Regions from separate parts of the Paenibacillus sp. NRS-1760 genome, predicted to be linked through region 2. Evidence: riboswitches for the same ligand, from Rfam matches in the RefSeq annotation. Region 2 holds a riboswitch; each other region holds the start of a gene.
What was found. Region 2 has a riboswitch for cyclic di-GMP ahead of ACIFSR_RS09510 (SpaA isopeptide-forming pilin-related protein). Riboswitches for the same ligand answer to the same signal wherever they lie in the genome.
Positions count from the first base shown of each region.

Region 1: linked by a shared signal. The riboswitch ahead of ACIFSR_RS12570 (anti-repressor SinI family protein) and the one ahead of ACIFSR_RS09510 (SpaA isopeptide-forming pilin-related protein) in region 2 are both predicted to bind cyclic di-GMP.
Region 3: linked by a shared signal. The riboswitch ahead of ACIFSR_RS24780 (methyl-accepting chemotaxis protein) and the one ahead of ACIFSR_RS09510 (SpaA isopeptide-forming pilin-related protein) in region 2 are both predicted to bind cyclic di-GMP.

Region 1 is NZ_JBITPK010000010.1:343,449-346,685, forward strand. Features, by position in the region: gene ACIFSR_RS12560 (beta-1,6-N-acetylglucosaminyltransferase) at 1-52, shown strand, start outside; gene galE (UDP-glucose 4-epimerase GalE) at 125-1,171, shown strand; cyclic di-GMP riboswitch class II at 1,370-1,451, shown strand; gene ACIFSR_RS12570 (anti-repressor SinI family protein) at 1,470-1,631, shown strand; gene ACIFSR_RS12575 (helix-turn-helix domain-containing protein) at 1,646-1,978, opposite strand; gene ACIFSR_RS12580 (asparagine synthase-related protein) at 2,309-3,237, shown strand, end outside.
Region 2 is NZ_JBITPK010000008.1:544,895-548,131, reverse strand. Features, by position in the region: gene ACIFSR_RS09520 (DEAD/DEAH box helicase) at 1-747, opposite strand, end outside; gene ACIFSR_RS09515 (hypothetical protein) at 942-1,403, opposite strand; cyclic di-GMP riboswitch class II at 1,649-1,732, shown strand; gene ACIFSR_RS09510 (SpaA isopeptide-forming pilin-related protein) at 1,764-3,237, shown strand, end outside.
Region 3 is NZ_JBITPK010000016.1:39,937-43,173, reverse strand. Features, by position in the region: gene ACIFSR_RS24785 (HSP90 family protein) at 1-47, opposite strand, end outside; gene ACIFSR_RS24780 (methyl-accepting chemotaxis protein) at 211-1,968, opposite strand; cyclic di-GMP riboswitch class I at 2,054-2,138, opposite strand; gene ACIFSR_RS24775 (DUF1836 domain-containing protein) at 2,211-2,981, opposite strand.

The DNA.
Region 1 (3,237 bases), on a different contig from region 2:
AAGAGAAGATGTAGCAATGATAAATTATTACAGCGAAAAGGTATGCATGTGAGCTTAGCATCGGAGAGGTATTTTTTTTGATTTATTTGTTCTTTATTAAGAATTGTTGAGAGGGGTAAATAAAATGGCAATCTTAGTAACAGGCGGAGCGGGGTACATAGGCAGTCATACTTGCATTGAGCTTCTTGAAGCGGGATATGAATTAGTGGTTGTTGATAATTTTTCTAATAGCAGCTATATCGCTTTAGAAAGGGTAAAAGAGATTACAAATAAATCCTTTACCTTTTATCAAATGGATCTTATGGATCAAAAGGGACTCGAGCATGTATTTTCGAATCATGCTATTGATGCCGTTATTCACTTCGCCGGGTTAAAGGCTGTCGGAGAGTCTGTACAAATGCCTTTATCTTATTATCATACCAATATAACGAGCACATTAATTCTTTGTGGAGTCATGAAGAAATTTGGTGTTCAGAAATTAGTATTTAGTTCCTCGGCTACTGTTTATGGACGGCCCGAACATGTTCCGATTATTGAGGATTCACCGCTCTCAGCAACAAATCCATATGGCCGGACTAAGCTCATGCTAGAACAAATTTTACTGGATTTAGCTAGTTCAGATAACAGCTGGGGAATAACGATCCTGAGGTATTTCAACCCTATTGGCGCCCATAAAAGTGGTCGAATTGGAGAAAATCCAAATGGAGTGCCAAACAACTTAATGCCTTACATATCGCAGGTAGCTGTTGGCAAGCTTAAGCAGTTACATGTGTTTGGAAATGATTATCCAACTGTGGATGGCACTGGAGTGAGAGACTACATTCATGTAGTAGATCTAGCAAAGGGGCATGTAAAGGCACTGGAAAACATGAGTAGAAAATCAAATGTGAATATATATAATCTTGGCACTGGAAATGGCTACAGTGTGTTAGAGATGATTGCAGCCTTCGAGAAGGTAACTGGGCAAAGCATTCCATACGAGGTCGTTAACCGCAGACCTGGCGATATTGCTGTTTGTTATGCAGATACGTTGAAGGCAAATGTAGAATTGAATTGGTTTGCAACAAAAGGAATAGAAGAAATGTGCAGCGATACGTGGAGATGGCAATTTTCAAATCCGAATGGATATGAAGAAGATACACTGTTGAAATCTGAACTTGCAGCAAAATAATATACCGGATAGCTCTGTTAATGAAGCAACATTTTAGAGCTCCTAATTTGATCTAGCGGGCTCTATTTCCTTCCCCCGCTCCCTTTAACAATCGTTAAATAAATTCGACAAAAAATGTAATTATCTTTCATTTTTGTGAGACAGGAAGCGACAGCATACGCAATTAGAGTGATTTATAATACATCTATAAACGAATGACAAGCATAGGGAGACGTTGAAATGCGTTTAGTATCTGGGCACCTTAAACGCATGGAGTCAGTGGTGCAACCGTCCCAAATTGAATGGGGGACATGGGAAAATGGTACTTACAAAATCAGAGGATAATCAGGATTTAGATATGGAATGGGTAGCATTAATCATGAATGCACGTTCTTTGGGGTTTAGCAAGGAAGATGTTAGAAAGGTATTACTATGTCTTGAAGAAAGCAAGAAAGATGATATACAAGAAACAGCCGTATAAAAGAAAATAAAGCGCTACTCGCGCTTTATTTTCCATTTATTGAATTCTAAAAATTCTTTAAATTGATCTTTGCTTACGCCAGAAGCCATTGCTTCTCGAACTAGATCGGCCCACTCGGTGTCTAGATTGCTTGTTTTACGATCATTATTTTCATCGCTATTTAAAAATTCTTCAACCGTTACGTTTAATACTGCGCCTACCTTTTCGAGAAATTGAATCGAAGGATTTTGCTGGAGCCCTCGTTCAATAGAGCTTAAGTAAGATTTTGCGACGCCTGCCCGTTGCGACAACTCCGTTAGGGATAGGCCTTTTCTCTTGCGCAGCATCTGAATACGTTCTCCGATCATAGCAAACTCCCCCGTTATCTCTTCGTTGTAGACTAACACTATTATAACGAATAATTCTTAATTGCGAAAGCTTGTAAGTTTTAACGAATAAAAAATAAAATGACGTCTAAATTAGAAAAAAATAAGGTTAAACCCATTTCGAAATGTTGTTCTTATAAAAGAACGATGTTTCGTTTTATTTTGTGATATTTTGGTGAAAAAACGATTGACAACGTCCGTTTTCAAGTGTATTATTCAAATATGTTCTTTATTAAGAACTAAAAGACATTCAATGATGCTCGCATCTCGTTCGATTGAAGAACACGCTGGCTATCTAAATCGGAGGCACGAATGAGCGCAATAGCAGTCGTTTATGAAGTTGATCAGACAGCCCATGTGTTAGATCAGGGGAATAGACTGATGCAGCAATTATCGCGGTTTCCTTGCAATACAGCTCAAGCATGGAATAAGAACAATGTGTTTGTTGGATGCCATAATCAATGGATTACACCAGAGTCTGTCGGGGAATGCAATCCCTATTATGATTCAGAAAGACGTTTAGTCATAAGTGCCGATGCAATTATAGATAACCGTAATGAATTATTTGAATCACTAAACGTACACCTTGATCGTAGAATGCAAATGACTGATGCAGAGCTCATTTTACTCTCCTATGCAAAATGGGGTGTTGAATCACCCAAGTATCTAATCGGTGATTTTGCTTTTGTAATATGGGATGAAAGAGAGCAAAGAGTATTTGCTGCTAGAGATTTTTCTGGTTGCAGAACTTTGTATTATCACTGGAATGGAAATCGGTTAGCGATGTGTACGACGATGAAACCACTGTTAGAGCTGCCAGATGTTCATAAACGTCTGAATGAGCAATGGATGGCACAGTTTTTAGCTATCAGCACAGTAATTGATGTTGTTGACGTTACACAAAATGTGTATAAGGATATTTTGCAATTGCCGCCATCTCATTGCATGACATTGGTTAATGGTCAAGTAAAGGTCATGCGATATTTTAAGCTAACGGCAAATAAGAAACTTCGCTTCAAAACGGACGAACAATATGTTGAAGCATTCAGGGATGTATTTCAACAGTCAGTAAATGCACGATTGCGCACTTACAAACAAATAGGTTCACAATTAAGTGGGGGGTTGGATTCAGGAGCAGTAGTTAGTTTTGCAGTTAAAGCCCTTCGTCCAATAAATAAAGAAATACATACATTCAGTTATGTTCCTCCAAGCGATTTTGACGATTATACCTCTCGTCAAAC
Region 2 (3,237 bases):
GTGCGCCTCGCTTCGCAAAAGCGCACGTCCCTGCAGCATACCCGCGGCAAGCTTCGCTCCTGCCGCGATCTCTCCCAGCTCTTCAGCGTTATAAGCTCCCGCTTCCTCGCCACCCACACGCTTAGCGTTGCTACGCTTTTCACCATTATTCGCAAGCGCTGCTCCTCCGATTTCCCCAACCACAGCTCCCCTTACCTTCTCCCACCTCTCCACTAAACCAAAAAGCCTCTCTATCGCCAACGCTCCTTTCCGCTTCCCTCGACTACCCAAAAAGCGCCAACGCCCCCCCAAACTAATCTTGCCATTATGAACTGCTTGCTCTACTCCTCCACTGTATTTCCGATAATTTCTCTCCAGCTCGCTAGAATTCTGATTACTACTATTCAACCCGCCAGTCGCTGCATCTCCACCCGCCCCATCAGCTTTTGCTTCCTCCGCACATGCCACCAACAGCTCAATCGCCTCATAATCAGCATTCCGTCCCCCCTCATTTAAGCTTTTACTCGCGTTATTTCTGCCGCCACTGCCACGTTTTATAGCCGCATCCCAAAGCTCCACTGCAACGCACGCATCCCCGAGCGGCAGTTCTTCTTTCAGCAGCCATCCCTCCTCTGCGATCTCGTTGTTCAAGAATCCCACTTCACCAAACGCTCCATGCATCCAGAAGTATTTATCCACCATTGCCTTGATAGTCAGTCGAGCCTGCCAGCAGCCTTTCACTTTCACAACATACAATTGTGCCTTCATCTCTATTCGCTCCCTCGACACTTTATAGAACTGACTTCATTATTCATCTGTTAAGTTAACTACGGCCTCTCCCTTACCTGACAAAAGGAGAATGATGTTGGCAAGCACGGTAAACAAAAAAAAGCACACCCAACAACGCATTTGCGTTATTGAGTGTGCTTCACTCCGACTATTTCATTACCGTAGAGTATATACTAAAATGGCATTTTCGACAAATCTGTCGGATTTTGCAAATCAATTAGCACCGCATGATCGGAAAGCGACACAACTCCTTCTGCCTGGAGCAGCCATAGCAGCTGAGTTCCATCCACACCCTCTGTTTGAGAGCGCTTACTGTCTTCGCTTCCAGACAATGAATTAGATCCATTAGAGTGAATCCTGACCTCATCACCCTTTCTAGCTAATCGTTCAACAATAGCCAATGTCTCCTCTGTAACCCCTTGATCTACGATCGTCAAACGAACGTTTTTCCCCATTCGCCGAGAGAAAGAAAACAGTGAACGTACATACCATTCCATATTGTTTTGCTGGACATCAGCAACGAGCACATAATGCTTGCTGGATTGCTGGCGCCCTCGCCAAATTCGATACGCCAGATGCACCGACAATGCAGCCAAAGCATAACAGCCAATAACAAGAAGTAGAAGTTCAAACATGGCGGCCACCTCCTCTTTGTGACACTATATGCCATGAAGAGCCCACTGGTTCCGCAATCAAGGGACAAGGTGACAAAATGTGTGTTATGCCAAAAATATATCCTGCTTTATGATGATTATTAGTCATTTTCTGACAAAGAAACACCCTTGAGCAATTTCCAATACATGTTATCATTTTAATATGAAAGCATGCATATCTAACCGGTGCACGCATATAGAAAGGGAGAGTGGATTTTCACAATCAAAATAACTAGGGAAGCGATGAAGTATAATCTACAATTGGACACTTGGATTATATGGAGCTAGTAGTGTAACCGGCCCTCTTGGAACCCCACTACGTATCTAAGAGGAGAGTGAAAGATGCGTTATTTTAGGAAAAAAATCAGTTTAGCCCTGGCTCTGTTATTAATTTTTTCGTTGTCGCTTAGTTCCCTTGCCATGGCGGAAGGTGATAGCAATCAAAGTACGAATGCTGCGGCACTCGGAGATGAGAATAGCTGTCCACAGTATTCATCGGATCGCAAGGATGTCATTGCCAAGCATTCCAATATCGTAGTCAATAATAACGGAACAGCTACCGCTACGTTCCAGACGTTAAAAGATTGTGTTAGAGTCAGCTTCTCCGGCTATGAAGGCCCTGCTGACTGGGCACCTGGACCCGGCGATACAACCATTCCATACAACAAGCAAACATTTTTTGAGGGACAGTCTATTATATATCCAAAAGCAGGTACTTACTCCGTTACGATTAACATTCCAAGATGCTTGCCTTATCAATTAGATATCTATAGCGGAGATTTAATTAAGACATTGGGTCCCGGCGCTCACGGTGACAAAATTTTAGCATGGAATCTAAAGCTTTCGAACAGCTGTACGGGCAATATCATCATCAACAAATTTTTAAATAATGTCGAAGGGGCTCCTCATGTCGACATTACCTTCGAGCTTTGGAAAGACGGTAAATTAGTCAAAAGCGGTGTTACCAATAGTGACGGTATTTTGCAATTCAACGAATTGCCTATCGGCACCTACACATTAAAAGAATTAACCTTAGATGGCTTTACCACCGATTTAGTGGCTACCCAGCAGATCGTAGTAACCACAGATAACTCTGTGCGAAAAGCAGTTATCAATACGGCTAAGCTCAAACTTGAAACGGCCTGCTCCGCCGACCCGAATAAAACAAGAGCTTGGAAAGTAACCAATGAGAGTAACATTGAGGTTTCTTATTCATGGGAAATTCCAAATTCCACTCAAACAGGAAACGGTGTAATTCCTGGAAAAGGTTCCGTAAGCTTTTCAACAAATACGGAGCTCGTCAACCCAACTGATCCACAAGCTGTACCTAATACGCTGAAGATCCATTGGGGCAAGGAGAAAGAGCTTTCACTTGTGAACGCAGGCGAAACCTGCTCTACGCCTACTCCAACACCATCATCGACACCTACTGCTACTCCAACTTCTACACCGGAGACTACGCCTACAGTTACACCAACTTCTACACCTGAGAGCACGCCTACAGCTACACCAACTCCTACACCTGAGAGCACGCCTACAGCTACACCAACTCCTACACCTGAGAATACACCTACCACTACACCAATTTCCACACCTGTGATCACACCTAACTCGACACCTGCTATCACGCCTAGCAGCACACCTACTGCTACAACTACGGTAACGACAACACCTACATCGTCACCTGAAGCAACACCAATCGTCGAAATTGATGATGAAGATCCACCTGTTGGAGGAGTTAATGAAGGTGGGGAAGGCCAGCCGCCAATCGATCCTGTTGTTGCTGTAGATGAAGATCAAGTCCCACTTGCTACTC
Region 3 (3,237 bases), on a different contig from region 2:
TTTGAGAGAAGCTCGATCATCCCTTGTAAATTAACTTGAAAGTTCATTTCGCTCATCCTGTCTCCCATAGTGGATCTGTTTTGTATTGGTCTATTCCATTCATTGATTCGGCATTATACTCGCTTATCCTTCTTTATTTGCACAAAGAGGCAGGCAGCACCCCAAACCTATGGATGCTGCCTGCCTCACACGATTATCATTTTGTGTTGCTTATACTTTGAAAACAGATGCTTTCTCCTTCAAATCCTGCGAGGAAAGTGAAAGCTTCTCCGCAAGCGTGCGCAAATCATCGGAAATATCATTTTGCTTAACTGAAAGCTCGCTCATATGTTCCATTTTCCCATTCACTTCTGAAGACGTAGTCAATAGCTTGTCTACTGCAGACACGATATGAGACATGCCTGTTGTAATTTCACTAATTGCCGTAGAAATCTCGCTCACTTGATCTGACAGCATGCTGCTTTGTGATTCCAATGCTTGGAATGTGCTGCTTGCGGTTTCAGATGCTTGACGCGTCGTGTTAATAACATTCGCGAAGCTGCCGATCGTGCGGCTGCTTGCTGCCACATCGCTCTGTATGAGTGTCAGCTCCTTCGTGATCTGCTTCGAGATCATATCGGTCTGACTGGACAACTTGCGGATCTCATCAGCGACTACTGCGAACCCTCTGCCATGCTCACCCGCTCTTGCCGATTCAATGGATGCGTTCAGTGACAACAAATTCGTCTGTGTGTTCAAATCCTGAATGCCGTTCAAAAACTTAGCTACATTGTTATATCGTTCATTCATCGTTTCGAAAGCTTCAGTTAGCTTTGAGAACTGGTCTACTGTTTCATTTACCATCGAGACCACGCCAGCCATCTGCTGCGTGCCGTTATGAGATGATTGCTTCATATTTTGCATATCATTGTTTATGTATTCACTCGACGCAGCAATTTGCTGAGAGCTTGCTGAGATTTCTTCCGTAACTGCCGAAATGGATGAAGCATCGTCATACTGCGACAGCAACACTTTTCTGCCCAGCTCCACTTGGCCATTTACATCCTCTGATGCTTTTCGATTAATACCAATCATATTATCCATATTATTCGAGATGTGGAGCACAGATTCGCTCACTTCAAGCGTAGCTTTAATCGTTTCTCGCAGCTGATCGCCCATATTAGCCAAAGCGTGGTCAAGATCGCCAAATTCGTCAGAGCGAACGAGTTTTTCTTGACTTGTAAAATCATTATTGCCATACTGCTTAATTCTTTTTGTAATGCCTACAAGTCCTGTTCTAATCGATTGTGAGATGACAAAAATCATAATAGCAGGAAGAATAGCTAGCAAAATGACATTTATAAGCACAATAAGGTTCGCACTGGATATGTCTTTATCGAGAAGCCTCTGCGTCGCGTTAGCGTCTGCGGTCAAACGCTCGTGCATTGTATCGTTGGAATAACTTAGAATGACGGTATATACGCTTATTAGATTGCTTATGCGGAGCGATTTCTCATCTGATGATAATCCACTCACGTCTGTATTCGTCACTTTCAAGTTATCTAATGCTAGCTTAAGAACATTAACTTGATTCGCATAATAAGGACCATCTTCCGTTGCAGGCGGATATTTCTTATCCATATCGATAAGCTGTTTCTCCAACTCATCGATGTTGGCAGGCATCGTTTCCAAATCCTTCATGATCAGCGTTGCATCGCTTTTGCCATTTTCAATGGCATCTACCATTAGAAGCATCACTTTCAGCAGCCTATTCGATATACCTTGATAATTGCGTTCAGCACGCTGCAATTCCTCTGAACCTTCGACTGAGGTTGCTACTGAATGATTTTGAAAATAAATCAAAACGCCCGAGCCTACATTAAATAGTGTGATGATTGCGGTAACAAGCAATAATTTGCTCGTTATTTTCTTCAAACTCAATTTCTTAAACAGTATTTTTGCTCTCTCTATCCTATCCTTAAAAACCATCCTGCTTGCTCTCTCCTCTGTCTCCTGAAAACAAAAAAAGCTATCCAGCCACAGGAGGCGGACAGCTCAGTTAGCTTATTATCCTTCCGGCGGTCTGGCAGCCATAGTGCGTACACCTTAGGCCCATAACTTTGCGTCCTTGTCTTTCAACAAGTTTGCCTTTTTCAGTTTGTCTATTTTGTAGTTTACAACTTAAACCAGTATAGGACTATTTAGTGAGTTTGTCATCCCTTGAACCATATTTATTCTGTGGCTAAAAATAAGGTTGCATTGCAATAACGCCTTGCTAACGAATGAAAATAGGAGGTTTGGATGGAAATAACCGCAACGAGCAAAATATTTCGCACCGCTTCCCATTGTTTTTCTGTTAAATTCGGCAATCTGCTTGCAAATTGATTCGCTGAAGAGCGAATGACATGCTCTGTCAATAAATCTTGATGCGGATTTTCCTTCAGATGACCGGAAATGTCGAGCAGTTGATCGTTATTCGCATCTAGCTCCTCAAACATACTAGTATAAGATGCATATAATTCAATAGGCCCAACTAAATCGTCTGCTTCATCCTCTGGTTTCTTGAATACGATCTCAAAAAGCTTGCGTATGGATTCAAAATCAAGATTTGACTTTAAATCATCAATAATAAATAATAACGCAGCTTGGTTTAGAGAATATTTTTTCCCAGCTTTCGGACAATCGAAATAAGGTTTGAAATCTCGCTTTACCCAGTTTTGCATGGAGGTAATCGACAGATTCGAATATTCGATTAATTGGCCCAACGCAGCAATTTCATGTAGTGAAAAGCCTTTAATCTCATTTCCTTTAATGAGCTTTTCAATAATTGGAGGCAGCAGCGTAGACATAAATGCAGGCAGTCCCGTGCCTTTCTCCAAATCACATTGATGCGTTTTGGTCCATGCGGCTTGCAGCACTTGCAGTGGCTTTAAATTATACTTTCCGTCCAGAGCCAGCAGCAAGCAAGCCATCTCTTTTCGAGTAAGCGTAAAGGACTCCATCTCGCTTCCTCCTCGCACATTCGTCTTGCATTCCTATATTACAAGTTCATATGAACTCATCATATGCCGGAGAATGACGCTTGTAAAGGCTCGAAAATCAATGAGAATAAGCCTTTCATTCTCGTTAAATCGATTTTAAAGCGCGTATAAGGCTGTTACCGTTGGATATGGCATTTGTCATATCATGTAATCATTCGTTATAGTAGATCATAAGAATAAAAAAAATATAAACATAAAAGGGTAGTGAAAAACGAAA